4 regions of the Streptomyces cyclosori genome follow, and region 1 is predicted to be linked to each of the others. Evidence: riboswitches for the same ligand, from Rfam matches in the RefSeq annotation. Region 1 holds a riboswitch; each other region holds the start of a gene.
What was found. Region 1 has a riboswitch for cobalamin ahead of AB5J87_RS34900 (hypothetical protein). Riboswitches for the same ligand answer to the same signal wherever they lie in the genome.
Positions count from the first base shown of each region.

Region 2: linked by a shared signal. The riboswitch ahead of AB5J87_RS12150 (ribonucleoside-diphosphate reductase subunit alpha) and the one ahead of AB5J87_RS34900 (hypothetical protein) in region 1 are both predicted to bind cobalamin.
Region 3: linked by a shared signal. The riboswitch ahead of AB5J87_RS26940 (cobalamin biosynthesis protein) and the one ahead of AB5J87_RS34900 (hypothetical protein) in region 1 are both predicted to bind cobalamin.
Region 4: linked by a shared signal. The riboswitch ahead of metE (5-methyltetrahydropteroyltriglutamate--homocysteine S-methyltransferase) and the one ahead of AB5J87_RS34900 (hypothetical protein) in region 1 are both predicted to bind cobalamin.

Region 1 covers NZ_CP163520.1:7,920,307-7,927,516, forward strand. Annotated here, with positions in the region: gene AB5J87_RS34885 (energy-coupling factor transporter transmembrane component T) at 1-1,019, opposite strand, end outside; gene AB5J87_RS34890 (hypothetical protein) at 1,024-1,959, opposite strand; gene AB5J87_RS34895 (prenyltransferase/squalene oxidase repeat-containing protein) at 1,956-4,709, opposite strand; cobalamin riboswitch at 4,842-4,912, opposite strand; cobalamin riboswitch at 5,044-5,172, shown strand; gene AB5J87_RS34900 (hypothetical protein) at 5,267-6,679, shown strand; gene AB5J87_RS34905 (VOC family protein) at 6,771-7,210, opposite strand, start outside.
Region 2 covers NZ_CP163520.1:2,757,419-2,764,628, reverse strand. Annotated here, with positions in the region: gene AB5J87_RS12165 (tetratricopeptide repeat protein) at 1-612, shown strand, start outside; gene def (peptide deformylase) at 684-1,316, shown strand; gene AB5J87_RS12155 (ribonucleotide-diphosphate reductase subunit beta) at 1,393-2,424, opposite strand; gene AB5J87_RS12150 (ribonucleoside-diphosphate reductase subunit alpha) at 2,424-4,802, opposite strand; cobalamin riboswitch at 4,933-5,075, opposite strand; gene mctP (monocarboxylate uptake permease MctP) at 5,206-6,837, opposite strand; gene AB5J87_RS12140 (DUF3311 domain-containing protein) at 6,834-7,088, opposite strand.
Region 3 covers NZ_CP163520.1:6,096,665-6,103,874, forward strand. Annotated here, with positions in the region: gene cobN (cobaltochelatase subunit CobN) at 1-558, opposite strand, end outside; gene AB5J87_RS26935 (cobyric acid synthase) at 555-2,063, opposite strand; gene AB5J87_RS26940 (cobalamin biosynthesis protein) at 2,060-2,989, opposite strand; cobalamin riboswitch at 3,098-3,240, opposite strand; gene AB5J87_RS26945 (hypothetical protein) at 3,350-3,574, opposite strand; gene AB5J87_RS26950 (anion permease) at 3,603-4,874, opposite strand; gene AB5J87_RS26955 (class II aldolase/adducin family protein) at 5,084-5,761, shown strand; gene AB5J87_RS26960 (alpha/beta hydrolase) at 5,817-6,941, shown strand; gene AB5J87_RS26965 (hypothetical protein) at 7,060-7,210, shown strand, end outside.
Region 4 covers NZ_CP163520.1:8,064,903-8,072,112, forward strand. Annotated here, with positions in the region: gene metE (5-methyltetrahydropteroyltriglutamate--homocysteine S-methyltransferase) at 1-1,936, opposite strand, end outside; cobalamin riboswitch at 2,107-2,329, opposite strand; gene AB5J87_RS35520 (iron chaperone) at 2,492-2,833, shown strand; gene AB5J87_RS35525 (GlxA family transcriptional regulator) at 2,933-3,913, opposite strand; gene AB5J87_RS35530 (cysteine hydrolase family protein) at 3,988-4,575, shown strand; gene AB5J87_RS35535 (lipase family protein) at 4,648-6,003, opposite strand; gene AB5J87_RS35540 (PucR family transcriptional regulator) at 6,248-7,210, shown strand, end outside.

The sequences.
Region 1 (7,210 bases):
TCGAAGCCGACGTTGGTGAAGAGCAGGACGGCGGAGAGCATCCCGCACCCGGCCACCGCCCACTCGGCGAACTGCCAGGGGTCGGGCCGGTAGCTGGTGCGGGTGATGCGGCGCCCGCCCAGGCGCAGGCCCGCGAAGCACAGCAGGGCGCCCGCGCCCATGGCGGGCAGGCCCAGCAGCCGGGGTGCGGTGGCGTCGAGCAGGCCGTAGGACCCGGCGCACAGGCCGCACATGCCCAGCAGCATCAGGGCACCGGTCAGGCGGCGCGAGCCCCGGGTGGCGGTCCCGGCGCGACCGTAGCCGCGGGAGTCCATGGCGGCGGCCAGCCGCAGCGAGCGCTCCAGGGCGTCTTCGAGTACGGGGACGACGATGCCGCGCAGCGCCCGCAGCCCTTTGGAACGGCTGGCCCGCAGCCGCTTGGCCCGGTGCACGCGCTGCACGCTCTGGACGAGCTGCGGGGCGACGCTGATGGAGACGGTGACGGCGACGCCGAGTTCGTACAGGGCGCCCGGCAGGACGCGCAGGGCCCGTTTGGGGTTGGCGAGGGTGTTGGCGGCGCCGACGCAGCACAGCATGCAGGCCAGGCGCAGCCCGTCGGTGGCGGCGGAGAGCAGCGCCTCCAGGGAGACGGGGCCGCCGAGTTGGATGCCCGCGTACCAGTCGGGGGTGGGGATGTGGGGCAGGGAGAAGAGGAAGTGGTCGCGGGGGGTGATGCCGGTCGCGAAGACGGCGCGGAAGGTGACGCGGATCGCGACGACGCTCAGCGCGAGGTAGAGGTAGTACTTGAAGCCGCGTGCCCAGGGGGCCTCGGTGCGGCGCATGGTGATCACGTAGCCGAGGACCGCGAGGACGAGGAAGAGCAGCAGCGGGTTGTTGGTGCGGCTGACGGCGGTGGCCAGGGCCAGGGCCCAGACCCACCAGGCGACCGGGTGCAGGGTGCGGGGCAGACGGCGTCCGCCCGTGTCCGCGGCGGGCGGGGACACGGGCGGCGAGGCCGCGGCCGTGGTGGTGCGGGACACCAGGCTACTCCGTACGGCGGCGGCGCTTGGCCGCGTACGCGGCGGCGGCGCCGATCAGCAGGACCACGGCCCCGGTGGCGACGGCGGGCAGGTAGGAGCCGGTGTCGTGGGCGGCGTCGGCGGCGGGTTCGGCGTTGAGGACCTTGGTGCCCGAGGCGGAGTTGCCCGCCGCGGTGTTCGGCGTCGGCGCTCCCGAGGTGGCCGGTGAGGCGCTGGGCGAGGCGCTCGCGCTGGGGCTCGGCGAGGCGGTGGGGCTCGGCGGCGTGGAGGCGGTCGGGGCCGGGGCGGCCGGGGGCGGGTTCTCGGGCTTGGGGCCGGTGTTGACGCCCGGCGGCAGCGGAGCGGCCGTGCGGGTGTCCTTGGGGACCGTTTGGCCCCCGCCAGTGGGCCGGGCGTTCTTGGCGCGCAGCTGGTCGGGGGTGACGACGGGGCGGCCCTTGGTGCCCTGGACGTCGGTGCCGCCGAAGATCCACAGGTCCACGCTGCCGGGCTTCGGCTTGTAGAGCATCGCGCCGAGCTGGCTGTACTGCCAGCTGTTCTGGCCCGGGTCGGCGTGCCAGTAGGACCAGTAGGCGGAGGCCGGCGGGGTCAGGACGCAGTCGTCCTGCTGGGAGGTGGGGTACTGCTTGCCGCCCTGGTAGCCGCTGTAGCCGATGCGGCAGATGAAGGCGGGCCCGTCGTGGCCGGTGCCGGTGGTGGCCCAGCCGCCCTGGTTGAGGAGTTCGTAGCCGGTGGTGGGGGTGGTTCCGCAGGAGCGGTAGATGGGTCCGCCCCAGTGGCTGAAGTCCACGGCGAGGACGGCGCCGGAGCTGGTGGTGCACTGGCCCATCGGCTGCGGGGCGGCGCCCGCGGGGGCCGTGGCGGCGGCGAAGGCCGCCACCGTCAGCCCGAGGGCCGCCGCTGTGCGGGCGAGGGCGCGCCCGACCCGGTCGCCGCTCATGCGTCGCTGCCCGGGTTCGGGCGGCGGCGCCTGGCGGCGCGGGTGACGCTCCAGCCGCCGAGGGTGAGCAGCACGGCCGCGCAGGCGAGGGCGCCGGCCTGGGTGCCGGTGGAGGCCAGCGGGCCGGTCCCGGACGAGGTGCCGCCGGTGCTGCCCGTGCCGCCCGCGGCGTCGCCCGGGGTCACGATGGCGGGTGCGCCGGTGCTGCCGGTGGAGGTGCCCGGGGTGGCGCCGGTGGTGGGCAGCGGCTGGGGGCTGGTGCCCTTCAGGTCGCGGGTCAGCAGGCCGAAGGAGATGCCGGTGGCGCCGCCGACGGCCTGCGTGGAGGCGCGGACGTCGGATCCGGGCTGGCCCTCCTTGGCGATCCGGAAGCCGCCGTCGCCGTTCTGCTGGCTCGCCAGGAACGTGCGCGCCTTGGCGATCTGCGTCCGGTACTTGACCGCGTCCAGGGAGAGCCCCTGGACGGCGAGGGCGGCGGAGTTCACGGAGTTGCCGGAGGCGCCGGGGAAGCCGCCGTCCGGCTTCTGCTGGGTGGCCAGCCAGGCGAGGGCCTTGTCGACCGCCTGCCGGGAGTCGGCGTCGGGCAGCAGGGCCACCGCCATGGCGGCCATCGCGGTGGAGTCGACCTCGATGTCGCTGGCCTTGCCGATGAGGCTGGGCCAGGCGCCCGAGGACTGCTGGACGCTCTTGAGGTAGGCGGCCGGGCCGCTCGCGGCGGTCGCGTCGCCCGCGCGGAGCTGGGCGATGACGCCGAGGGACTGGTCGAAGACGGACTTGGCGTTCTGGTAGGCGCCCTTGCCCGCGCAGTACGGGGTGGACGTGGTGTCCTTGGCCCCGCACCGGCCCGCGGCCAGGGCGGAGATGAGGTTCTTCCCGGCGAAGTCGCGCGGGTTGCGTCCGACGGCCTCGGCGAGCAGCGCGGTCTTGCCGATGGAACCGCCGCCGGCGTACTTGGTGCCGATCAGCATGTAGTCGTTGACGGTGCGGCCCTTGCCGTCCTTGCCGCCCTTGTCGAGGAAGTCGACGATGTTGCGCAGGACGGTGTTGTCGCCGCCGGTCGCGGCGAGGGCGAACGCGCCGTCGACGGTCAGGCCGTAGTCCGCGAAGCGGGTGCCGGGGCCGCTCTCGTAGTAGCGGCCCTGGATCAGGCGCGAGGTGTCGGTGAGGTAGGCGACGCCCTTCTTGAGGTCGGGTCCGTCGCCGGGCCGGGGAGTGGTCGGCGGGTCGCTCGCCTTCGTGGTCAGTGCGACCAGGTCGCTCTTGACGGCGGCGACGGTGGCGGGCGAGGTGGCGAACAGGCGCGACGCGGTGTCGTCCTCCTCGAAGCCGAAGCCGCCCTCGGGGAACTGGTGCCGGGAGAGCCAGGAGGTACCGGCGTCCGCGAACGCCGTGTCGCCCAGGGCGCGCAGGGCCTGCGCGGCCCAGGCGGTGGAGGCGGGACTGCCGGTGGTCGAGGTGGCGGAGGAGGGCCAGGCGCCGGTGGCGAGCTGGGTCTTCTTGAGGTAGGCGCGGGCCTTCTGCACGGCGGTGTTGTGGCCGCCCGCGTGCTGGAGGGCGAGGGTGATCAGGCCGGTGGAGTTCGCGTCGCTGTCGCACCAGCCGCCGGAGCGGATGAGGACGGAGGTGAAGCCGCCGTTCTCGCACTGCAGGCCGGTGAGGCGGTTCACGGCGATGGCGGGGAGGGTGGCGCCGCCGTTGGACAGGGCGATGACGGCCATGGCCTGGGCGTCGGACTGCCCGGTCGTGCGGAAGTCGCCCTTGGTGAGGCAGCCGTCGACGGTGTCGCCGTCGCCGATGTCACGCGGGCAGAGGTACTTGAGGAGATCGCCGAGCAGGTCGTGGCCGCCGAAGGCGCGGGGGTCCTTGCCGGTGGCTTCGGCGACCAGGGCGAGGCGGGAGGCGGCGGTGGCGTCGGGAACCGCGTTCTTGCCGGCCGGGTAGGCGTAGGCGTCGGTCTGCTCGGGCTCGGCGAGGAAGTCCGCGGCCTTCTTGGCGGCCGGGCTCTTCGGGTCGGCGCCCGCCAGGGCGAACACGGCCTCGGTGGTGAGGAAGTAGTTGGTGTCCGAGCCGTCCACGACCCGCTTGCCGTCCTTGAGCTGGCTGGTGATCCAGCGGGTGGCGGCCGGGACGTCGACCTTTCCGGCGGGCACCTTGGGCGGCTCGGTGGGGACGGTCGGGTCCGGGGTGATGGCGTCGGCGGAGCGGACGTCGTCGGGGGAGAACGCGGGCCTGCCGGAGGTGCCGCCGACGTCCGTGCCGCCGAACACCCAGGCGTCCACGTCACCCGGCTTGGGCGTGCGGGCCATCGCGCCGAGCGGGCTGTAGGTCCAGCTCTTCTGCCCCAGGGAGGCGATCCAGTACGACCAGTAGGCGGTGGCCTGCGGGGTGAGGACGCAGTCCTCCTTGTCCGGGGTGGGGTACTGCGTACCGGAACCCTTGCCGATGCGGCAGACGAACGCGTCCCCGTCGTGGACCGTGCCGGTGGTGGTGAACCCGCCGGTGCGCAGCAGCTCGTACCCGGTGGTCGGGGTCGTGTCGCAGCCGCGCTCGACCTTGCCGCCGAAGGGGCCGAAATCCACGGCGACGATGGCGCCGGTGGTGGCCGTGCACTTCTCGAGGGGGTCGGCGGAGGCGGGGGAGGTCCCGCTCACGAAGGTCACGCCCGCGGCGACGGTCAGCACCGCCGCCGATACGAGCGACAGGAGCCGTCTGCGCCCCGTGCGCTGCTCTGGTTGCTGTGCGGTCCCCACCACGGCCCCTCGTGTCGGCCGGGCGGACCAGTGCGTGGCAAAGGGGCTTCCGCGGCCCGAGGGGGCCCGGGGAAACCGGTGGCACCACGCCGTAGTCCGCGACGGCGTTTCTCGCTGCAAAACCTGGCTCCAGGCATTCCGACTCGCCCGGACGGTGCCGGGCCCACGGTTGCGGGTCAGTGCCGGATTTCGACCGGCTTCCCCTGGAGCTGAGTGCTTATCAGTCGGAGTGGACCACGTGGATAAAGACAGCGTCAAGGTGGGCTGCGTCTCACCTCGCGGGCCGAACTCCCCACGCGGCAGAATCCGTTCGGCGTGGCTGGCGGACCCCTGATCGCTCGGGTAGCGTCCTGGCCTGCCACATGGGGGAACCTGGTGCGAATCCGGGGCTGACGCGCAGCGGTGTGGAACGGCAGGGGGCCGTTTCCGAGCCCGAATGCCCATATGGCCAGGCAATGCACAAGCCGTACCACGCGTTCGGACGGCCGCTGCCGGGCTCCGGGCGCCGTCCGCGTGAGCCCCGGTCAGGTCGGCGTCCCTCATTCCAGGAGCAGGCCATGTCCCGACCCCGCACCTCCCGCCGTCTGGCGCTCGCACTGCCCGCGGCGCTCGGCGCCCTCGCCCTCACCGCGCTGCCCGCCTTCGCCACGTCCTCGCCCGCACAGATCGCCACCTCCAAGACCAACGGTGTGAACTACCTCAAGTCCCTTCAGGCGGCGGACGGTTCGTACGCCGGCTCCGGACTGTCCAACGAGTGGGCGTTCAGCGCCTTCGCGGCCACCGGCACGGCCGTCGTCGACGTCTACCCGGGGGGCGACACGTCGAAGAACGCCCGGACCGTCTACCGCAACCTGCTGTCCACGGCGGGCTGGCCGCAGGCATCGCCGGTCGTGACCGACTACGAGCGCGGCACGCTCAACGCCTACGCCGCCGGCATCGACCCGGCCCGCGTCTCGGACTCGCGCAATCTCGTCGCGAACGTCTACTCCTACTGGCAGACGGCCGAGGCGGGTTACTTCGGTCCGTCGGGCAACTTCAACGGCACGGTCTTCGCGGCCCTTTCGCTGGGCGGCGCCAAGACCCAGAGCGGCGGCAAGCGCGTGCCGCAGGCGCTCACCGACTCCATGGTCACCCGCATCCGCGCCAACCAGCACGTGGACGGCGGCTGGACCTTCCAGAAGGGCGAGGGCAACCCCACCGTCCTGAACTCCGCGAGCGACGTCGACATGACCGGCGCCGCCATGGCCGCCCTGTGCGTCTCGGGCGTGCCCAGCACCGACACGGGCGTCGTGAAGGCGAAGAACTTCCTCAAGAGCACCCTCGTCTCGGGGACCGGCGCGTTCAACTCCCTGTACGGGGTCAACACCAGCTCCAACGGCTGGGGCGTGGCCGGTCTGAACGCGTGCGGCTTCAACCCGCAGACGGGTGACTTCCTGACGTCCAGCGGCAAGACGCCGGTCGACTTCCTGATAGCCAACCAGTACAACCCGGCGGGCGGCTTCAAGTACCAGCCCTCCGACACCACCCCCTCCGCGTACTCCTCGATCGACGCGCTGCGCGCCGTCGCGGGCGGTGGCTTCACCACGGCTCCGCCGGTGCCGGTGACCCCCGGCGCCCCGCAGTGGGTCGCCCAGCCCACCTTCACTGCCGGTACGGCCACCAAGCTGGCGCTGACCGTCGACGACGGTGCGGGCAGCCTCAAGGTGTGCTCGGTGGCGTTCACCCCGACCGGGACGACCACCACCCTCGGCGATGTGCTGGCCGCCGCCACCAGCGGCGCCAGCCCCTCGGGCTGTGTCACGGGGGTGACCCCGTCGTCGGGCACCGGAACCATCACCGCGGTCAACGGCAAGGCCAACAGCGGCTCGAACACCTGGAAGGTCGGCGTCGACGGCTCGGCCTTCGCCGGGGCCCTGCGGGAGAAGGTCATCAACGTGGGCGACACCATCGCCCTGCGCTGGGGCGTCTGATCGTCGCCTGTCGGTGAGGGCCGCGGCCCGCGGGTTCGCGGCCCTCACCGCTGTGCCGCCGCAGAGCGGCACACACAGGGGCTTGGTGTTGTCAGTGCAGTTCCTGTGCGAGTCCGACGATGATGCCGTCGGGGCCGCGGAGGTAGCAGAGCAGGTAACTGTCCTGGAACTGGGCGATTTTGCCCAGGACTTCGCCGCCATGGGGGCGCAGGCGGGTGACGGTGTCCTGGATGTCGTCCACGGCGAACATGACGCGGTGCGTGCCCGCGATGTTGTGCGGCCGGTTTCCCGGTCCGCCGCTGATGACCGCGGGGCTGAGGTACTTGGCCAGTTCGAGGCGGCTGTGGCCGTCCGGGGTCCTGAGCATCGCGATGTCGCAGCGGACGCCGTCGAGTCCGGTGCACTCGTCGGCGACCGGACCTTCGATCCGTGTCCGGCCCTCCAGTTCCAAACCCAGTTCCGTGAAGAACGCGACGGCGGCGTCCATGTCCTGGACGACAATGCCGACGTTGTCCATCCGCTCGATCGCCA
Region 2 (7,210 bases), 5.2 Mb from region 1:
GAGCCGCTGGGGATGGAGCTGGGCAGCGCGGCCGTGCGGCTCTCGCCCGAGGGCGAGGCCGAGGTGGTGTGGGGCCGCAGGCTGGACCCGGCGCGGATCGAGGTGCTGTCGATCCCGCTGCCGTCCTCCGGGCGGCGCTGGGGCGAGGTGGTCCTGCACGACGGGGTGCCGCACGGCGAGCGCACGGTCGCGGCCGGGCCCTCCTTCCCCGTCTTCGACGAGATCGAGCTGTGGGCGCCCTCGCCGGTGCCCACCTGGGTGGTGCTCCTGGAGGCCGCCACCGAGGCGGACCGGGACGCGCTGGAGCGGCTCGCGGCCGACGCGGGCTTCGCCGCCGAGGACTGGTCGTCGTCGGTGCGGCTGCTCTGCCGGGCCTGCTCGGAGTCGCGGATGCCCAGCGACGAGGGCGACGGCGAGCACCTGGACCCGCACGACCACAGCGAGCCGGGCCACCCCGGCCCGCTGGGCCACCGCACGGCCGGCGAGCTGTGGGTGCCCGAGCGCGAGTGCGGGATCGCTGCGCCGCCGGGGCTGGTGCGCGGGCTGCTGGACGGCTGGGTCGCGGACAGCCCGGACAGCCGCGAGTGGCGCGACCTCGAAGAGGTCTGCTGAACGCGCACCGCCCGGACAGGCCATAGGCTGTACGGGATCGGAACCGGCTTTCAGGAAGGCTTACGGCCAAGATGTCGCAGCAGGAGACGGACCAGCAGGTCGAGAACGACGGGTTCGTCGTCGACACGGAGGACTGCGAGGAGCGCGAGCAGGCGTACCGCGAGCGGGGCACGTCCCGGCCGATCACGGTCGTCGGCAACCCGGTGCTGCACAAGGAGTGCAAGGACGTCACCGAGTTCGACGACAAGCTCGCCGCCCTGGTCGACGACATGTTCGCCAGCCAGCGCACCGCCGAGGGCGTGGGCCTGGCCGCCAACCAGATCGGCGTGGACCTGAAGGTCTTCGTCTACGACTGCATGGACGACGAGGGCGTGCGCCACGTCGGCGTCGTCTGCAACCCGGTCCTGGAGGAGCTGCCGGCCGACCGCCGCGTGCTCGACGAGTCCAACGAGGGCTGCCTCTCGGTCCCGACCGCCTACGCCGAGCTCGCCCGCCCGGACTACGCGGTGGTCAGCGGCCAGGACGCCGAGGGCAACCCGATCCGGGTCCGCGGCACCGGCTACTTCGCCCGCTGCCTCCAGCACGAGACGGACCACCTGTACGGCTACCTGTACATCGACCGCCTCTCCAAGCGCGACCGCAAGGACGCGCTGCGCCAGATGGCGGAGAACACCCCGCGCTACGAGGTCGTCCCGAACGACTGATTCCCGGTCGCCCGCAGGACGCGAAAGGGGCCCGCACCTTCGGGGTGCGGGCCCCTTTCACAGCTCGTCCGAAGGATCAGAACTCCTCGTCGAAGCCCACCGAGCCCTCGACCGCCACCTGGTAGGCGGACGGGCGGCGCTCGAAGAAGTTCGTCAGCTCCTGGACGCCCTGGAGCTCCATGAAGGAGAACGGGTTCGCCGAGCCGTACACCGGGGCGAAGCCGAGGCGCGTCAGACGCTGGTCGGCGACGCACTGGAGGTACTCGCGCATCGACTCGGTGTTCATGCCCGGCAGACCGTCGCCGCACAGGTCGCGGCCGAACTGCAGCTCGGCCTCCACCGCTTCCTTGATCATGTCGGTGACCTGCTGCTGGAGCAGGTCGTCGAAGAGCTCCGGCTCCTCCTTGCGGACGGTGTCCACGACCTCGAAGGCGAAGTTCATGTGCATCGTCTCGTCCCGGAACACCCAGTTGGTGCCGGTGGCCAGGCCGTGCAGCAGACCGCGCGAGCGGAACCAGTACACGTACGCGAAGGCGCCGTAGAAGAACAGGCCCTCGATGCACGCGGCGAAGCAGATCAGGTTCAGCAGGAAGCGGCGGCGGTCGGCCTGCGTCTCCAGCTGGTCGATCTTCTCGACCGAGTCCATCCACTTGAAGCAGAACTGCGCCTTCTCACGGATGGAGGGGATGTTCTCCACCGCGTCGAACGCCGCCGCGCGGTCCTCCGGGTCGGGGAGGTAGGTGTCGAGCAGCGTCAGATAGAACTGGACGTGCACGGCCTCCTCGAAGAGCTGACGGCTCAGGTACAGCCGCGCCTCGGGGGAGTTGATGTGCTTGTACAGCGTCAGGACGAGGTTGTTGGCCACGATCGAGTCGCCGGTGGCGAAGAACGCCACCAGCCGGCCGATCATGTGCTGCTCGCCCGGGGACAGCTTGGCGAGGTCGGCGACGTCCGAGTGGAGGTCGACCTCCTCCACGGTCCAGGTGTTCTTGATCGCGTCGCGGTAGCGCTCGTAGAAGTCCGGGTAGCGCATCGGACGCAGGGTCAGTTCGAAGCCCGGGTCGAGCAGGTTCTTGTCAGAGGCGGACTTGTTCTCGGTGGAGCTCATTACTGGCATGCCTCGCAGGACTCGGGGTTCTCAAGGGAGCAGGCGATCGCGTCGGCGTCGGGGGCGGCCTGCTGGACCGGGATGGGGGCCGCGGCCTGGGCGGCGCGGGCGATCCGGGTGGCCGGGCGCGAGCGCAGGTAGTACGTGGTCTTCAGCCCCTGCTTCCAGGCGTACGCGTACATCGACGACAGCTTGCCGATGGTGGGCGTCTCCAGGAACAGGTTCAGCGACTGCGACTGGTCCAGGAACGGGGTCCGGGCCGCCGCCATGTCGATCAGACCGCGCTGCGGGATCTCCCACGCGGTGCGGTACAGCGCGCGCACGTCGGCCGGGATCCAGTTGAAGTCCTGGACCGAGCCGCTGGCGTCGCGCAGCGCCTCGCGGGACTGCGCGTCCCACACGCCGAGCTTCTTCAGGTCGTCCACCAGGTAGCCGTTGACCTGGAGGAACTCACCCGACAGCGTCTCGCGCTTGAAGAGGTTGGAGACCTGCGGCTCGATGCACTCGTAGACACCGGCGATGGAGGCGATGGTCGCGGTCGGGGCGATCGCGAGCAGCAGCGAGTTGCGCATGCCGGTCGTGGCGATCCGCTCGCGCAGCGCCGCCCAGCGCTCCGGCCAGTTCAGCTCGACGTCGTAGTGGTCGGGGTGGAGCACGCCGCGCGCGGTGCGGGTCTTGTCCCACGCGGGCAGCGGGCCCGACCGCTCGGCGAGGTCGCAGGACGCCTCGTACGCGGTGAGCATGATGCGCTCGGCCAGCCGGGTGGAGAGCGCCTTCGCCTCGGGGGAGTCGAAGGGCAGGCGCAGCTTGAAGAAGACGTCCTGCAGACCCATCGCGCCCAGGCCCACCGGACGCCACTTGGCGTTGGAGCGGCCGGCCTGCTCGGTCGGGTAGAAGTTGATGTCGACGACCCGGTCGAGGAAGGTCACGGCGGTGCGGACGGTCTCGTCCAGCCGCTTCCAGTCGATCTCGCCGGAGGCCAGCACGAAGGAGCCGAGGTTGACCGAGCCGAGGTTGCAGACGGCCGTCTCGCCGTCGTCGGTGACCTCCAGGATCTCGGTGCACAGGTTGGAGGAGTGGACCGTGTGGCCCGGCTCCGCCGTCTGGTTGGCGGTCCGGTTGGAGGCGTCCTTGAAGGTCATCCAGCCGTTGCCGGTCTGCGCCAGGGTGCGCATCATCCGGCCGTACAGGTCCCGCGCCGGCATGGTCTTCTGGGCCAGACCGGCCGCCTCGGCCCTGCGGTAGGCGGCGTCGAACTCGTCGCCCCACAGGTCGACCAGCTCGGGCACGTCGGCGGGGGAGAACAGCGACCAGGTGCCGTCCGCGTCCACCCGGCGCATGAACTCGTCCGGGATCCAGTGCGCCAGGTTCAGGTTGTGGGTGCGCCGGGCGTCCTCGCCCGTGTTGTCCCGCAGCTCCAGGAACTCCTCGATGTCGGAGTGCCAGGTCTCCAGGTAGACCGCCGCCGCGCCCTTGCGCCGACCGCCCTGGTTGACCGCCGCCACGGAGGCGTCCAGCGTCTTCAGGAACGGCACGATGCCGTTGGAGTGCCCGTTGGTGCCCCGGATGAGGGAGCCGCGCGAGCGGATGCGGGAGTAGGAGAGGCCGATGCCGCCCGCGTGCTTGGAGAGCCGCGCCACCTGGTGGTAGCGGTCGTAGATCGAGTCCAGTTCGTCCTGCGGGGAATCCAGCAGGTAGCAGCTGGACATCTGCGGGTGGCGGGTGCCGGAGTTGAAGAGCGTGGGGGAGGACGGCAGGTAGTCCAGCCGGCTCATCAGCCCGTACAGCGAGGCGACCTCGTCGAGCGCGCGCGCCGAGTCGTCCTCGGCCAGGCCCGCCGCGACCCGGAGCATGAAGTGCTGCGGGGTCTCGATGACCTTGCGGGTGATCGGGTGGCGCAGCAGGTAGCGGGAGTAGAGGGTGCGCAGGCCGAAGTAGCCGAAGCGGTCGTCGGCGCCGTCGGCGAGGGAGGCGTCGACCAAGGCGTCCAGCCGGGCCGCGTGCAGCGCGACGAAGTCGGCGGTGCGGTCGGCGATCAGGCCCTCGGTGTGGCCGACGGCGACGGACCGGGCGAAGGAGACCGAACCCTGGGTCGCGGCCTCCTCGGCGATCGTGATCGTCAGCAGCCGGGCGGCCAGACGGGAGTACGCCGGGTCCTCGGAGATGAGGCCGGCGGCGGCCTCGGTGGCCAGCCCACGCAGCTCCGCCTCGTCCGAGCGCGCGTTCCGGCCGCGCAGCGCGGCGGCGGCGACACGGCCGGGGTCGGTGTCCGGCAGATCGGCGGTGAGGTCGGTCAGGGTCCGCAGCAGGGCGGTCCCGGGGGCGTCCGCCTGCTCGTCGGCGATCGCTGAAGCGGGATCCGCAGGGGCGATGGTCACGTGGGGGCACTCCTCGCTCGGCACGGGGCCTTGGGGGAGGGTGCGGGCACACGAACACACCCCATCGGGGGTACGTCGCGTCCACCTGCCCATTCCGCGAGGCCCGGACGTCTGGGCACCCGGACCGGATGGCCCAGGGTGCGCTGTCGGCAGGACCTCGGACTGAACAAAGTGCGCGTATGCACACCAGTACACCGTTGCGGGACAGTTCCGGATTTGCACCGGATTCCCCTGCGTCGACAGCGATGACGAGCATACATCTTGTGCCGGGTTCCGACTCCACCCCCACATGTTGTGTCGCGGTGAAATCATCGCGTGGCAGAGCGTCAACTCGCCTTCCCGGAACGCGACAACGGGCCGCCGGGATTCCCGGCGGCCCGTGTGCGTTCGGTGAAGGGTCGGCTCAGTGCGCGGAGCCCGCCGTCGCCGGGGGCAGCTCGGTCTGTACGCCGGGCTCGCCGGCGTCCGCCGTGTAGTCCTCCGGGGAGGTCTCGTCGACGCCGTCGGGGGCCTTCAGGGCCCGCAGGGCGACCGTGAGGACGACGGTGACGGCGACGTTCAGGACGAACGCGGTGAGGCCGATGTAGCCGATCTCACCGATGCCCGGGATCTCCTTGGAGCTGCCGCCGAAGTGCTTCTGGGTGGGGGAGGCCACCCCGTACGCGGCGAGCGTGCCGTAGAGCATGCCGGCCGCCCAGCCCGCGAGCAGCGCCCAGCGGTGGAACCAGCGGGTGAACAGACCGCCGACCAGCGCCGGGAAGGTCTGCAGGATCCAGATGCCGCCGAGCAGCTGGAAGTTGATCGCGACCGTCTTGTCCATGGTCAGGACGAAGACCAGGGCGCCCACCTTCACCAGGAGCGAGACGAACTTGGAGACCTGGGCCTCCTGCTTCGGCGTGGCGTCCGGCTTGATGAAGTCCTTGTAGATGTTGCGGGTGAACAGGTTCGCGGCTGCGATCGACATGATCGCCGCCGGGACGAGCGCGCCGATGCCGATCGCCGCGAAGGCCACGCCCGCGAACCAGTCCGGGAACATGTCCTCGAACAGCTGCGGGATCGCCAGCTGGCCGTTCTTGACCTTGACCCCGGCCGCGATCGCCATGAAGCCGAGCAGCGCGAGCAGCCCCAGCATCAGGGAGTACAGGGGCAGGATCGTGGTGTTGCGGCGGATGACGTTGCGGCTGCGGGAGGAGAGGGTCGCCGTGATCGAGTGCGGGTACATGAAGAGCGCCAGCGCCGAGCCGAGGGCGAGCGTGGCGTACGTCCACTGGCCCGCTTCACCGGGCACCAGCGCGCCCGTGGGCTTCCCGGCCGCGTTGGGCGTCTCGAACTTGTGGCGGGCCGCGGCGAAGATGTCGTGGAAGCCGCCGAGCTTGATCGGGATGTAGATGATCGCCACCAGGATGACGATGTAGATCAGCGTGTCCTTCACGAACGCGATCAGTGCGGGGGCGCGCAGCCCCGAGGAGTAGGTGTACGCGGCGAGCACCGCGAAGGCGATCAGCAGCGGCAGGTCCTTGACGAACCAGTTGCCGGAGCCGCCGATGCCCATCACGTCCAGCACCGCCTGGATGCCGACCAGTTGGAGCGCGATGTACGGCATGGTGGCCAGGATGCCGGTGACCGCGACCGCCAGCGACAGGCTCTTGGAGCCGAACCGGCCGCGCACGAAGTCCGAGGTCGTCACATAGCCGTGCTTGTGCGAGACCGACCACAGGCGGGGCAGGAAGGTGAAGATCAGCGGATAGACGAGGATGGTGTAGGGCACCGCGAAGAACCCGGCCGCACCCGCCGCGTACACCGCCGCCGGGACCGCGACGAAGGTGTACGCCGTGTAGAGGTCGCCGCCGAGCAGGAACCAGGTGACCCAGGTGCCGAACGAGCGCCCGCCCAGGCCCCACTCGTCCAGGCTGTGCTCGTTCTCGGCCCGGCGCCAGCGGGCGGCCAGGAAGCCGATGACCGTGACGGCCAGGAAGAAGAAGATGAAGACGCCGAGCGCGACGCCGTTGACACCGTCGCCAGCTGCGAGAGTCACTTGCCCTCACCCGCCTTGCGGCCCTGCTGGTCGCGCTGCCACAGCTTGTACGCGAGCATGGTGAGCGCGGTCGAGATGACCACCCACAGCATCTGGTACCAGTAGAAGAACGGGATCCCGGCGAGGGCCGGGTCGGCCTTCGCGTACGAACCGACCCAGAGCATCGCCACGAAGGGCGCGATCAGACAGATCGCGATGACCACGCGCACCGGCGTGATCACCGCTCTCCGCACTTGCGTTGTGTCCGGCATGGTGGCTGCGTCCCCTCACTGTGCTCACCTGTTGTAATGCGCACGAAATCTAGGGGACGGGGACCCGTCACGGAACCCCTGTACCGGATACCGGACGTCGCCCGGCGCGTCGTCCGGGGCGT
Region 3 (7,210 bases), 1.8 Mb from region 1:
AAGGGCGTTGGCGCCGTGGGCCTCGATGCTGTCGCACAGGACGTCGACGAACGCGGTGTTGCCGGACAGCTCGTGCGCGCGGTAGAAGAGCACGCCCACGGTCGGCCGGTCCGCGAGCCGCGCGCGCCTGCCGTGCACGCCCCACTCGGGCATCGGCTGCGGCTCGGCGAAGCCGACGCCGGTCAGCAGCACGGTGTCGGAGAGGAAGCGGGCCAGCTCCACCAGATTGCCCGGGCCGCCCTCCACCAGATAGCGCAGGGCCTCGGCGACCACACCGGCGGGCACCGACGACTCGGCCATCAGCTCGGCGTCCGGCACCGACTCCCCGCCCAGCAGCACGGTGGGGATCCCGGCGGCCCGCAGCGCCGCCAGCCCGTCCTCCCAGGCGCGCTTGCCGCCGAGCAGGCGCACCACGGCGACGGCCGCCCCGTCGAGCAGGGCGGGCAGCTCCTCGGCCACGTCGAGACGGGTCGGGTTGCCGATCCGGTAGGGCGCCCCGGAGGCCCGGGCCGCCAGGAGGTCGGTGTCGGCGGTCGACAGCAACAGCACAGTGCTCATGCGGGCGCTCCTGGTGCGATGAAGGGAAGTCCGACCGGAGCCCCCTGCTCGATGAGCCGCATGAGGGCGTCCGTGTCCGCGTGTTCTTCGATGAGGTCCCCGAGGCGGTCCAGCTGCTCCTCGCGCAGCGCACCGAACGACGTGTCGGGGGCGGGCACGAAACGCCGTCCGGTGGCGCTCGCGACCCGCTCCAGGAACCGCCGCCTGAATCCGTCGCTCTCAAGTGACCCGTGCCAGTGCGTCCCCCAGACCGCACCGACCCGGCATCCGTCCAAGAAGGCTTCCCCGCCCAGCACTTCGGCGACGCCGTGGTGGATCTCGTATCCCTCCACGCGCTCGCCCAGCGCCTCACCGGTCGGCCGTGCAAGTGTCTTCTCGGCCGCGAACCGCACCCGCACGGGCAGCAGTCCGAGACCCGTCACGGAGCCCGCCCGCGACTCGACCTCGTCCTCGATGTGCTCTGCGAGCACCTGGAACCCGCCGCAGATCCCCAGCACCGGACGCCCCTCGGCCGCCCTGCGCGCCAGCTCCCGCGCCAGCCCCCGTTCCCTCAGCCACTCCAACGCCCGGACCGTGCCCCGGGTTCCCGGCACGACGACCAGATCCGCGTCGACGAGCTCCTCGGGCCGGTCCACGAACCGCACGACCACGCCCGGCTCGGCGGCGAGCGCGTCGACATCGGTGAAGTTGGACATCAGCGGCACCGCGCAGACCGCCACGCGCAGCACGTCCTCGCCGACCGGCGGCGCCACCACGGACTCGCGCACGGTGCCGCGCAGCGAGACCCGCAGCCCGTCCTCCTCGTCGATGCCGAGCCCGTGCGCGTACGGCAGGATCCCGTACGTGTGCCGCCCGGTGAGGCCGTGCAGCATGTCGATGCCCGGTTCCAGGAGCGTGACGTCGCCGCGGAACTTGTTGACCATGTACCCCGCCACCAGGGCCTGGTCCTCCGGGCTGAGCAGCGCGGTCGTGCCGAAGAACGAGGCGAACACCCCGCCCCGGTCGATGTCGCCGACCACCACGACCGGCAGTTTCGCCGCCCGCGCGATGCCCATGTTCACGATGTCGGTGCGCCGCAGATTGATCTCGGCCGGGCTGCCCGCCCCTTCGCAGATCACGGCGTCATATGTGCCCCGCAGCCGCTCCAGACAGTCCAGAACGGTGCCCAGGAGTGCTTCCTGGCGTCCGCCGTGGTAGCCGCGGGCGCTCAGTTCGCCCACCGGCCGGCCCATGAGCACGACCTGGCTCGAACGGTCGCTCCCCGGCTTGAGCAGCACGGGGTTCATCAGCGCGGACGGCTCGACGCGCGCCGCCTGCGCCTGCATCGCCTGCGCCCGGCCGATCTCCGCGCCCTCGCGCGTGACGAACGAGTTGAGGGACATGTTCTGTCCCTTGAACGGCGCCACCTTCACGCCCTGGCGCACCAGCCACCGGCAGATGCCCGCGGTGACGACGCTCTTCCCGGCGTCGGACGTGGTGCCCGCGATCAGCAGACCGCCGCTCATGTACGTACCTTCCTCACCGCGACAGCGACGCCCAGGGCCAGCCAGCCCACCCGCCGCGACAGCCGCACCGCTCGTTCGATGTCACCGACCTCGACGGCCCGGCCTGGGCCGTTGAGGACGGGCCGGTGCTCGACCCGTCCGCCGTACGAGAGCGTGCCGCCCAGCCGGACGCCGAGCGCACCCGCGAACGACGCTTCCACCGGGCCCGCGTTGGGGCTCGGGTGCTTGGCCGCGTCCGCCCGCCACGCGCGCGTGGCCGCGCGCGGGGAGCCCCCGGCGGCCACCGCGAGGGCGGCGGTGAGCCGGGCGCCGGGCCAGCCCGCCACGTCGTCCAGGCGCGCCGAGGCCCAGCCGTAGCGCAGGTGGCGCGGCGAGCGGTGGCCGACCATCGCGTCCAGGGTGTTGACGGCGCGGAACGCCACCAGGCCGGGCACCCCCGCGAGCGCCCCCCACACCAGGGCGCCGACCACGGCGTCGGAGGTGTTCTCGGCGACGGACTCGACGACGGCGCGCGCGATGCCGGGCGCGTCCAGGGTCTGCGGGTCGCGCCCGCACAGATGGGGCAGCCGCGCGCGGGCCGCCTCGACGTCCCCCGCGTCGAGGGCGGCGCCGATCGCGCGGGCCTCCCGGCCGAGCGAGGTGCCGCCGACGACGGCCCAGGTGGCGGCGGCGGTCAGGGCGGCGGAGGCGGCCGGCCGGCCGCGCACCGCGCGCGTGGCGAGCAGTGCGGCGCCCGCGGCGCCCCCGGCGCACACGGCGGTGTGCAGCGCGCCCCAGCCCCGGTGGTCGCGCCACAGCGCGCGCTCGACGGCGGCGGCGGCCCGGCCGAACGCCGCGACCGGGTGGCCCCGGCGCGGGTCGCCGAGGAGCAGGTCACCGAGGAGCCCGGCGGTGGCGCCGTACGCGAAGGTGCGGTCGGCACGCATCGGGGTCAGCCCTTCGCAACGCCGCGAGGAACTCCGGTACGGGTGGGGGGTGCCGAGAACTGGCAGGCGCGCATGGCGGTGTGTCCTCACTCAGGGTGTCCGCGCCCTGGTACGACGTCGACCGGCGGTGAGAGTTCCTGGCTCACGGGGATGCTTCCCCGGTGACAGTGGCGGGACCGCGCCGGATTCGCACCGGCTTCCTCTTCTGCCGCCGTAAATGGCTCGGGCAGTCCACCACGCCGGGGAACGCCCGTCAACTCGCTGCTGACCTGCGACGGGAGAGTGTGTTGGGGCACACAGAGAACCGCCCCGCGGCCGTGCCGCGGGGCGGTTCCGGTGGTGCGTGCGACGCGTGCGGCGCTACTTGCCGACGATCAGGTTGATGCCGTACGCGACGGCCGCAGCGCAGAGCGCGAAGCAGAGGTAGGCGGTGGTGCGGGCCACCGTGACGTTGCCCTTGCCGGCCGCCGCGGACTGCTGCTTGCTGAGTCCGACGATGCCGACGGTGAACAGGCCCACCAGGCCGACGGTGACGATGAGGCTGACACCGAAGACGGTGCCGAGAGCTGCCCAGTCGATGTGCATGACGATTCCTTCGGGTGCGCGGCGGCCGTCAGACCGTGGCCGGGCGGGGCGGGTCGGCGGGGGCCACCGGGGCCGGGGCCGCGATGGTCGCCGTCAGGTCGGCGGCCACGGCCACGGCGGCGGCGGTCGGGGGCGGGGTGACGGCGGCCATGGCGGTGGTCACCACGCCCGCGGGCTCGGCCGGGGTCTCGGTGGCGGCGGGAGCGGCGGTGACGTCGTTGTGGTCGACCGGCTCGCGGCGCGACAGCTTCCAGATGAAGCCGGAGCCCGCGACCAGCAGGATCGCCACGAGGACGACGCCCCAGGTGCCCTGGCCGGTGAGGAACTCGGCGCCCGCGCCCACCAGACCGGCGGCCGGCAGGGTCAGGCCCCACGCCACGAACATCCGGGTCGCGGTGGACCAGCGGACCACACCGCCCTTGCGGCCCAGACCCGCGCCCATGACGGAGCCGGAGCAGACCTGGGTGGTGGAGAGGGAGAAGCCGAGGTGCGAGGAGGCCAGGATGACGGTGGCGGCACCGGACTGGGCGGCGAAGCCCTGCGGCGGCGCCAGCTCGGTCAGGCCCTTGCCCATGGTGCGGATGATGCGCCAGCCGCCGAGGTAGGTGCCCATGGCGATGGCCAGGCCGGCCGAGACGATGACCCACATCGGGGGGTTGGCGCCCGGGTGCAGCACACCGCCGGTGACCAGGGCCAGGGTGATGATGCCCATGGTCTTCTGCGCGTCGTTGGTGCCGTGGGCGAGCGAGACGAGACCGGCGGAGGCGATCTGTCCGGCCCGGTAGCCCTTGGCGGTGGCCTTCTCGTCCGTGTTGCGGTTGATCCGGTACGTGAGGCGGGTCGCCAGCATCGAGGCGACGCCCGCGACGATCGGGGCGGCGACGGCGGGCAGCAGCACCTTGGTGACGACGGTGGAGCCGTTGACCGAGGACCAGCCGGCCGACATCACGGCCGCGCCGATCAGACCGCCGAACAGGGCGTGGGACGAGCTGGACGGCAGACCGAGCAGCCAGGTCACCAGGTTCCACAGGATGGCGCCGACCAGGGCCGCGAAGATCACTTCGGTTCTGATGCCCTTTTCGTTGACGATCCCGCCGGAGATCGTCTTGGCGACCTCCACCGACAGGAACGCGCCGACCAGGTTGAGCGCGGCGGACATGGCCACCGCGGCTTTGGGCTTCAGTGCGCCGGTCGAGATGGTGGTGGCCATCGCGTTGGCGGTGTCATGGAAACCGTTCGTGAAATCGAACACTAGAGCTGTCACGACCACAATGGCGAGCAGCAGCGTGATGTGTTCCATTTACCCAGGCAATCGTTCGACGTCAGTGTTGCGATGAACGTAAGTAACCTGGATGAACGGAAGGTGAACTGGGTCCGGCCCTGCGGTGTATCTGACCGCTTTTTGCGGTGTGCAGGCCCTGACAAACGCCTTCAAGCGTTCAAATGCCCCAGAGAAAGAGATACTGGTCACCCTCTGGCGCCCGCCGCACGGCCTGCGAGGATCGCCCCATGGGAGAGCCGAACGACCGCGAAACGATCGCCGCCGCCTGGGCCGAACTGACCGCCACCGCGCGCCGCACCGCCGAGGAGGGCCTGGTCGTGGGCACCTCCGGCAACGTCTCGGTACGCGTGGGCGACCTCGTCCTGGTCACCCCGAGCGGCGTCCCCTACGACCGCCTCGGCCCCGACGACACCGTCGCCGTCGACCTCACCGGCCGCCAGGTGACCGGCACGCTCCGCCCCACCAGCGAGCTGCCCGTGCACCTCGCCGTGCACGCGAACACCGCCGCCCGCGCCGTCGTCCACACCCACGCCGTGCACGCCACCGCCGTCTCCACCCTGGTCGACGAGCTGCCGCCGGTCCACTACATGACCGCCGCCCTCGGTGGTCCGGTCCAGGTCGCGCCGTACGCGCTGTACGGCACCGAGGAACTGGCGCGAAACATGGTGCGCGCACTGGAGGGCCGCACCGCCTGCCTGCTGCGCAACCACGGAACGATCACTTACGGAACCACCCTCTCCGAGGCGTACGACCGCACCGCCCAGCTGGAGTGGATGTGCCGCCTCTGGCTCACCGCCTCCGCGATCCCCGGCCGCACCCCCTCCCTGCTCTCCCCGGCCGACCTGGACCGGGCCGCCGAGCAGTTCCGGGGGTACGGACAGCCCGGGGCCGGGCCGGGGGAGTGACCCGGTAGGACCCCGTCCACTGGCCGCGCGCGCGACGGCTGCCCACACTGGAGCGGTGCGCCCGGCAACAGCGACGGCAGCGGCCGTCACCACACTCATCGGCGTCGGCGCGGCAGCGGTGGCCGCCGGACGGTACGCGAGCGACGCCGCCCTCAAGGCGCCGCCGGGCCGCCCCCTGCCCGCCGACCCCGAACTCACCGTGCACGCCACCGCGCCCGGCCGGATCACCCTGACCCGCTGCCTGGCCGCGCAACGCCCCGGCGTGTACGCGATCGAGGGCCCCGGCATCCACGCCGTGGTCGGACCCGTCGTCGAGGACGCGCCGCACCCGGCCGACACCGTGGTGCGCCGCCTGGAACGGGTCACCGAAGGCACCCCGGCGGCGGGGGACCGGGTCCGGCTCACCCCGCAGATCCACCGCGGCACCCCCGCCACCCTCGGCCTGTCCTACGAGGACGTGGAGATCCCGTCCGAACTGGGCTCGCTGCCCGCCTGGCTGGTGGAGGGCGTCCGGGACACCTGGGTCATCGCCGTGCACGGCATCGGCACCACCCGCGAGCACGCGCTGAACATCGCGGGCTTCCTGCACCGCCACCGCCTCCCCGTCCTCGTCCCCGCCTACCGGGGCGACGAGGGCGCGCCCCGCTCGCCCGACGGCCTCGCCCACCTCGGCGACTCCGAGTGGCGCGACCTGGACGCCGCCGTCCGCTACGCGGTCCGGCGCGGCGCCCGGCGCGTCATCCTGCACGGCTGGTCCACCGGCGCCACCATGGCGCTGCACACCACCACCGGCTCGGCGCTGCGCGACCGCGTCGCGGGCGTCGTCCTGGACTCGCCGGTCCTCGACTGGGAAGGCACCCTGCGCGCCCTCGCCGTCGCCAACGGGGCCCCGGCCGCCCTGCTGCCGCTCGCCGTACGGGCCGCCCAGGGCCGCACCGGCCCGCACGGCGACCACCTGCGCGAGGCGGTCGACCCGGCCGCCCTGCGCGTGCCGGCCCTGGTCTTCCACGGCCCCGACGACACCCTGGCCCCCTGGCACCCCACCCGCGCCCTCGCGGCCCGCCGCCCCGACCTGGTCACCCTGCACACCGTCCCGCAGGCCCCGCACGCCTCGATGTGGAACGCGGACCCCGCCAGGTACGAGGAGGCACTGCGGCGCTTCCTGACGCCCCTGATGTAGGAGGGACGGCCGGGCACCTTTCCCGGCCCCCCGGAACCAGCGGACCGCATTCCGTTTGGGCTTTCGGCCCGTCAGCGGGAAGACTGCACCCGTGACGTCCCGGAAGCCTGAAGAGAAGTTGCCGCGAGACTCCAGACTGCGGCTTGTCCGCGCACCGCACGCGAAGGATGCCCGCCCGCTCGCCACCGCCCGCCGCGCCGTGACGGACCGGCGCGCCAGGCCGGCCTCCCGCCCACCGGAGGGCACCCCGGCCGCGGCCGAACTGGCCC
Region 4 (7,210 bases), 140 kb from region 1:
CGGCGGTGGTGAGCCGGAACGCCTCCGTCGCCCAGGTGAGATAGCCGGGCCGGTCGGCGGCGCGCAGCGGCAGCGTCTCGCGCAGCGCGGGCTCGTCCACCTGGATCACGGAGGTGCCGGCGGCCTCCAGGTCCCGCACCTCGTCGCGCAGGGCGAGGGCGACCTGCCGGGCGGTGTCACCGAGGGGCTGGTCGTCGCGGACGAAGGACCAGGCGAGCATGGTGACCGGGCCGGTGAGCATGCCCTTGACCGGCTTGGCCGTCAGGGACTGGGCGTAGGACGTCCAGCGCACGGTCATCGGTTCGGGGCGGGAGATGTCACCGGCCAGGACGGGCGGGCGGACGTAACGGGTGCCGTAGGACTGCACCCAGCCGTGCTGGGTGGCGAGGTAGCCGGTCAGCTGTTCCGCGAAGTACTGCACCATGTCGTTGCGTTCGGCCTCGCCGTGGACCAGGACGTCGATGCCGGTCTTCTCCTGGAAGGCGATGACCTCCTGGATCTCGGCCTTGATGCGCTCTTCGTAGCCGGAGGTGTCGATGCGTCCGGCGCGCAGGTCGGCGCGGGCGGTCCGGAGTTCGCCGGTCTGCGGGAAGGAGCCGATGGTCGTGGTCGGCAGCAGCGGCAGTCCGAGGTGGGCGCGCTGGGCGGCGGCCCGTTCCGCGTACGGCTGGGCACGGCGTGCGTCGGCGTCCGTCACGGCCTCGGTACGGGCGCGGACGGCCGGGGCGCGGGTGATGGGGGAGTTCGCCCGGGAGGCCAGGTCGGCGCGGTTGGCGGCCAGTTCGGCCGTGATCGCTTCGGTGCCCTGGGCCAGCCCCTTGGCCAGGGTGACGATCTCGGCGGTCTTCTGCCGGGCGAAGGCGAGCCAGCGCAGGATCTGCGGCTCGATGTCCCGCTCGGCGGAGGCGTCCAGCGGTACGTGCAACAGCGAGCAGGAGGCGGCGACGTCGACCCGGTCGGCGAGTCCGAGGAGGGTGCCGAGCGTGGACAGGGACTTCCGCAGGTCGTTGATCCAGATGTTGCGGCCGTTGACGACCCCGGCGACCAGGCGCTTTCCGGGCAGTCCGCCGACGGCGGCCAGGGCGTCCAGGTGGGCGGCGGCGGCCTCGGTGAAGTCCAGGGCGAGGCCCTCGACCGGAGCCTTGGCCAGGACTGGCAGTGCGTCGCCCAGCCGGTCGAAGTAGGAGGCGACCAGCAGTTTCGGCCGGTCGGTGAGCGTGCCCAGCTCGCGGTAGGCGCGCTCGGCCGCGTTCAGCTCGGCCGGGGTGCGGTCCTCGACGAGAGCGGGCTCGTCCAGCTGGACCCATTCCGCGCCCGCCGCGCGCAGATCGGCGAGGACCTCGGCGTACACGGGCAGCAGCCGGTCCAGGAGGGTGAGCGGCTCGAAGTCGGCGGGCACGCCGGGGGCGGGCTTGGCGAGCAGGAGATAGGTGACCGGACCGACCAGTACGGGGCGGCCGGTCAGTCCCAGGGCGATGGCTTCCTTGAGCTCCGCGACCTGCTTGGCCGGGTTCGCGAGGAAGACGGTGTCCGGGCCCAACTCGGGTACGAGGTAGTGGTAATTGGTGTCGAACCACTTGGTCATCTCCAGCGGAGCGACCTCCTGGGTCCCGCGCGCCATGGCGAAGTAGCGGTCCAGGGCGTCGGCGTCGACCGCTCCGCGGTGCCGCTCGGGGACGGCGCCCACCATGACGGTGGTGTCCAGGACGTGGTCGTAGTACGAGAAGTCGCCGGTGGGCACCTCGTCGATGCCGGCCTCGGCGAGCTGCTGCCAGTTGGCCCGACGAAGGTCGCTGGCGGTGGCACGGAGGGCGTCGGCGGTGGTGCGGCCCTTCCAGTAGCCCTCGATGGCCTTCTTCAGTTCCCGGTTCTGGCCCTGGCGGGGGTAGCCGTACACGGTGGCCCGTGCTGCCGCGGCTGCGGACGTGCTGGTCACGGAGATCTCCTTCGCGAGATGAATCCCTGAGATCCCGGAGACGGGACGTGAGCGCGAAGGGAATGACGAACCGGACGGCAACGACCCCGCGCGGCAACAGGCACGGTTGTTCCGTCTGGTATGTACGCCGACCCGCCCACGAGGTCACCGGGATGTCCGCGCACGGAACGGTCCGTACGCGGGCAACGGGCAGGTCTTCGGACTCGCGGGCACGCCTGCCGGTCTCCCGGCGGACACCTACTGGCCGTCGCTTCCCAGACCCGGCCGGGCCCAGTGCGTATGACGGCGGTCGTTCCCGCTCACCGCTGCGGGGCAGTCCCGGATTCCCACCGGGTTCCCTCTTACGACGCGCCTGTCTGGCGGACAGGGCGAACCAGCTGCAATGACCACCCTACGGGGTACTGCCGGAAAAGAAGAGCGTGATCCGGCATCCGGGTTGTGGGACCGCGCACTTGGGGCGAGCCGGGGGTGCGGGATGCCCTGCACGGTGCCGCTGGGGATCCTCGTGGCCGCCGATGACGGGAACGGGCGGAGGATTCCGGTCAGACTGGGTGCATGGACGTTGACGTACAGGCTTACATCGACGGCATCGCGCCCGAGCACCGTGCGCTGTTCGACCGGGTGCACCGGCTGATCGTGACGGTGTTTCCCCAGGTGAACCCTGTCCTGTCCTACGGGATGCCGACCTATCGGGTCGGCGGCCGAAAGCTGCATGTCGGAGTGTGGCGGCACGGGATCTCGCTCTACGGATGGGACAAGGACCGGGCGGCCGGTTTCATCGCACGCCATCCCGGTCTCGCCAGCGGGAAGGGGACGATCCGGCTGCGCTCGCAGGATGCGGCGGAGCTCAGCGACGAGGAGCTGGGCGGCCTCGTCCGGGCCTCATTGGCAGCGTGAGGGCGCGCGTACGGTTGAGTGGGCAGGCGGGCGCGGGGCGGGCAGCCGGTCTTCTGGAGCGGGCCTCGGACCGCGTCCGCTGACGCGGCGACCGCGTGATCAGGGTCCGTCCGGTGTGGCGAACGCCGCCCGGTATGCCTGTGGGCTGGTGGCCAGGCGGGACGCGAAGTGCTGGCGCATGGTGACCTCGCTGCCGAAGCCCGCACGCCGTGCGACCTCCGGCATGGACAGGTCGGTGCGCTCCAGGAGCTTCTGGGCCGCCGCGACCCGGCGGTCCAGCAGCCAGCGCAGCGGGGTGGTGCCGGTGGCCGAGGCGAAGTGCCGGGCGAAGGAGCGCGGGGACATCCCGGCACGGGCGGCGAGGTCGGCCACGGAGAGCGGTTCGTCGAGGTGGGCCAGGGCGTAGGCGCGCGCCGCCGCAAGGGAGTCGGCGTCGCGGTCGGCGGGCGGAGTCGGATGCTCGATGAACTGGGCCTGGGCGCCGGTCCGGAACGGGGCGGTGACCATGGAGCGGGCGACCGTCGACGCCGCCTCCGCGCCGTGTTGGGTGCGCACCAGATGGAGGCACAGGTCGATGCCGGCCGCGGTACCGGCGGACGTCCACACGTTGCCGTCCTCCAGGAACAGGGCGTCCGGCTCGACCCTCACCTGCGGGTGGCGGGCCCGCAGTTCGTCGGCCAGGGCCCAGTGGGTCAGTGCCCGGCGCCCGTCCAGCAGTCCCGCTTGCGCGAGGGTGAAGGCGCCGCCGCACAGTGCGGCGATGGTGGTGCCCCGCGCATGGGCGCGACGCAGCGCCGCGAGGACCGGCTCGGGGGCGGGAGTGACGTGGTCGTCCAGGCCCGGGACCAGGATCAACTCGGCGCGGGGCAGCCAGGCGAGAGTGCGGTCGGGAGTGAGCTCGAGCCCGCCGCGCATCGGCACGGGCGTGCGGTCGGCGGCGACCCTGCGCAGCTCGAAGGCGGGCACGCCCCGGTCGGTGCGGTCCGCGCCCCACACCTCAGTGATCACCGAGACGTCGAAGGCCCGGATGCCGGGGAAGGCGAGCAGGGCGATGCGGTGCGGCGCCGCCGGTCGGGTCATGGTGGCAGTAAACCATCGATCGCTGTCTTCCTGCCTTCTGGGATCCTGTGCGGCGGGGCGGCAGGATCGTGGGCATGGAGATCACACGGAACGCAGCGCTGGTAGTGGTGGACGTGCAGAAGGGCTTCGACGAGTCGGAGTTCTGGGGCCCGCGCGACAACCCGGCCGCCGACGGCAACATCGCCGCTCTCATCACGGCCTGGCAGGACACGGGCCGTCCCGTCGTCTTCGTGCGCCACGACTCGGACAAGCCCGGCTCGCCCCTGCGCGGCGGATCCGAGGGCAACGGCTTCAAGGAGTACGTCGAGGAGCGGCGCGGCAAGGGGAGCGGACCGGAACTGCTGGTCACCAAGTCCGTGAACTCGGCGTTCTACGGCACCCCGGACCTCCACGAATGGTTGAAGGCGGCGGGCATCCACCAGGTCGTGCTGGTCGGCATCCAGACCAACATGTGCGTGGAGACCACCGCACGTATGGGCGGCAACCTCGGCTACGACGTCCTGGTCGCGCTCGACGCCACCCACACCTTCGACCTGACCGGCCCCAACGGCTGGCGCCTGACGGCCGACGAACTGGCCAAGGCGAGCGCCGTCTCGCTCCACGGCGGAGGCTTCGCCCAGGTCGTGACGACCGCCGAACTGATCGGTGCCGCCCGCTCCTGAGCGCCGGTCCGTACACCATGAGATGCCGTCGCACGGCGGGAAGGCACTGTCCCGCCGTGCGACGGCATCGCATCACGACAGCGGAGCGGGCTCCTCCGGGGTGAGCGAGTTGCCGCCGGCGATGTGGCCGCAGTCGGACGGGGCCGTGCGGCCGGCGAAGCGGTCGTTGAGCCAGCCCAGCGCGACGGGCGCCCAGGCGACGGTCGCGCCCGTGTGGCTCAGCAGCTCGTACTGGTTGTACTTGACGGCGGAGCGGCCGGTGGCGCAGTACTGACGGGCGAGCGAGCGCACGTCGCCCGCGACCATCACACCGTCACCCGTGCCGATGCCCGAGCGGTTGCTGAAGGTCCCCTCGAAGACACCCCCGTTGCCCTGGCCGATGAAGCCGGGGACGGTCGGGGTGGCGGCGGAGCCGAGGTTGAGCCTGTTCATCGCCGTCACGAAGGCGGGGATCGAGTTGGGGTTGGCGTACTCCGGCTTGGCCATCTTCTTCCAGGTCAGCCCCGGGTAGTGGCCGAGCGCGTTGATGATCGAGCCGCGCTCCAGGTCCTTGTAGACGCTCAGGCCGTAGCTGTTGAGGTAGCTCTTGAGGTCGATGTCGTACGAGCGCGAGACGCCGATGACGGCCATGGGGATGACGCCGGTCCAGACCAGCGAGCCGTCGACGTACTTCAGGTTGTGCGCCGGGTCCACGAGCAGGCCGCCCTCGGCGTACCCGACCAGTCGGCGGTTCACGTCCGGCGCGTAGCTCGGCGCGAGCGCGGCGGCCCAGTTGGTCGCGATGGCGCCGCCCGAGTAGCCGATGAGGCCGAACGAGGTGTGGGAGTCCAGCCCGGTCTCGGCCGCCTTCGTGGCGGCGCGGATGGAGTCCAGGGTGTTGGTGCCGTACTCCGGCCCGGCGGCGAAGTTCGCCTGCTGCCCCTCGGTGTCCGGGATGACGAGGTTGTAACCCTTCAGCAGCAGCGGCGCGATGAGGAGGGACTCCGCGTTGGGGATCGTGCCGCCCAGGGTGACACCGCCGGCGATCGCGCGGGAGGGGCTGTCCTCCGGGTTGAGCGAGTCGTAGAACGACTGGTAGGAGACGGCCTTGCTGCTGTCACCCGTCAGGCTGCGCACCACCGTGGTCACGTTGGCGGCCGGGCGGCCCTGGGCGTCGGTGGTGCGGTACAGCAGCTGGACCGCCTTGAGCGGCGTGGGGATGCCGAGGACGTGGTACGGCAGGGTCCGCGTCTTCAGGACCGTGCCCGGCGCGAACGAGGACAGCGGCTCGCTGCCGGTATACGCGTAGAACGAGTCGCTGGCCGACGCCGAGGCCGAGGTCCTGGCGGCGGCCGGAGTGGCGGCGGCGGAGGTGGCGGCCGGGACGGCGGCCATGGCCGCGGCCGTGGCGACGGCGATGGAGAGGAGGCGGACGGCTGCCTTGGACATGCGTTCCTCGATTCCTGGGTGGGGGTCCGACGCACCGGCTGGGGGTCCGGTACGCGGTACGTCGGGCCGGGGCGGGCGGGCCCCCGGCAGGGGATTTCGTGAACGATGCGGCCGAGGCCCTGCCACATCTGGTCATCCACTAGCGAGTCGTGTTACCAACCAGTAGGTGATGTCCCGGAAACATCATGGTGCCGGTCAGCGGCCAAGTCTCCGGGGTGGGGAACAGAGATGTGCGAGGTGGATTGTGACCGGCTCCAACGCGGTGGAACGGGACCGAGTGCCGCGGTTCGGCGGCGTGCCGGTGCACAAGCGGCTCCAGGACGCGGCCGGTGCGCTGGAGCGCGCCGTGATGATCCGGCTGGTCGAGCGGCTCCCCGTATACGGAACGCTGCCGGCGGAGCACCTCGGCGGCGACATCGCCAAGCAGGTGACCCTCGGTATACGGAGCTTCGCGGCGGTCCTGTCCACCGGGGAGATGCCCGGACAGGCGGAGGCCGCGGCCGTCCGCGAGTCGTCGGCCCGGCGCGCCGACGAGGGCGTACCGCTGGAGGCCGTCGTCGGCGCCTACCACCTCGGGGCGGAAGAGTGCGCCGCCCAGGTCTTCTCGGCGGCCGAACCGGGTGACCTGGCCGACGTACTGCTGGTGCAGCGCCAAATGCTCGCGTATCTGCGGCTGGTGAGCTGCGAGGTGGCCGCCGGGTACGTGCAGGAGCGGCAGACGGCGCTGAGCGACGAGCAGGTCGCGCTGCAGTCGCTGCTGTCGCGGCTGCTGGAGGGCGGCAGTCCCCAGGGCGCGGCGGACCGGGCGGGCATCCAACTGCCGGCCAGCTACCTGGTGCTGAGCATCGCGGTGGGGCCGCACCCGGACGAACTGGTCCCCGGTGTGAACCACGCGGTCGCCGCGCGCCGCAAACTCCGGCGCCTGCGCCATGAGATCCAGCGCCAGACGACGGGCGTTCCGCTCTCCGTCCTGTCCGGCGCGGGCGGGCTGGTCCTCATCCCGTACGCGACCGCAGCCGCCGACTTCGGCCCGGCGGACCGGGCCCGGCTGTGCGATCTGGTCGAGCAACTCGGCCGGATGTGCGGCGCCGAACTGCTGGCGGCGGCGACTACCGCGGCGCCCGAGGGGGTCGCCGAGGCCGCCCGGCTGGCGGGGGAGGTGCGCGCGGTGGCGGAGGCGTCCGGGCGGGGACCCGGGCTGTATCAG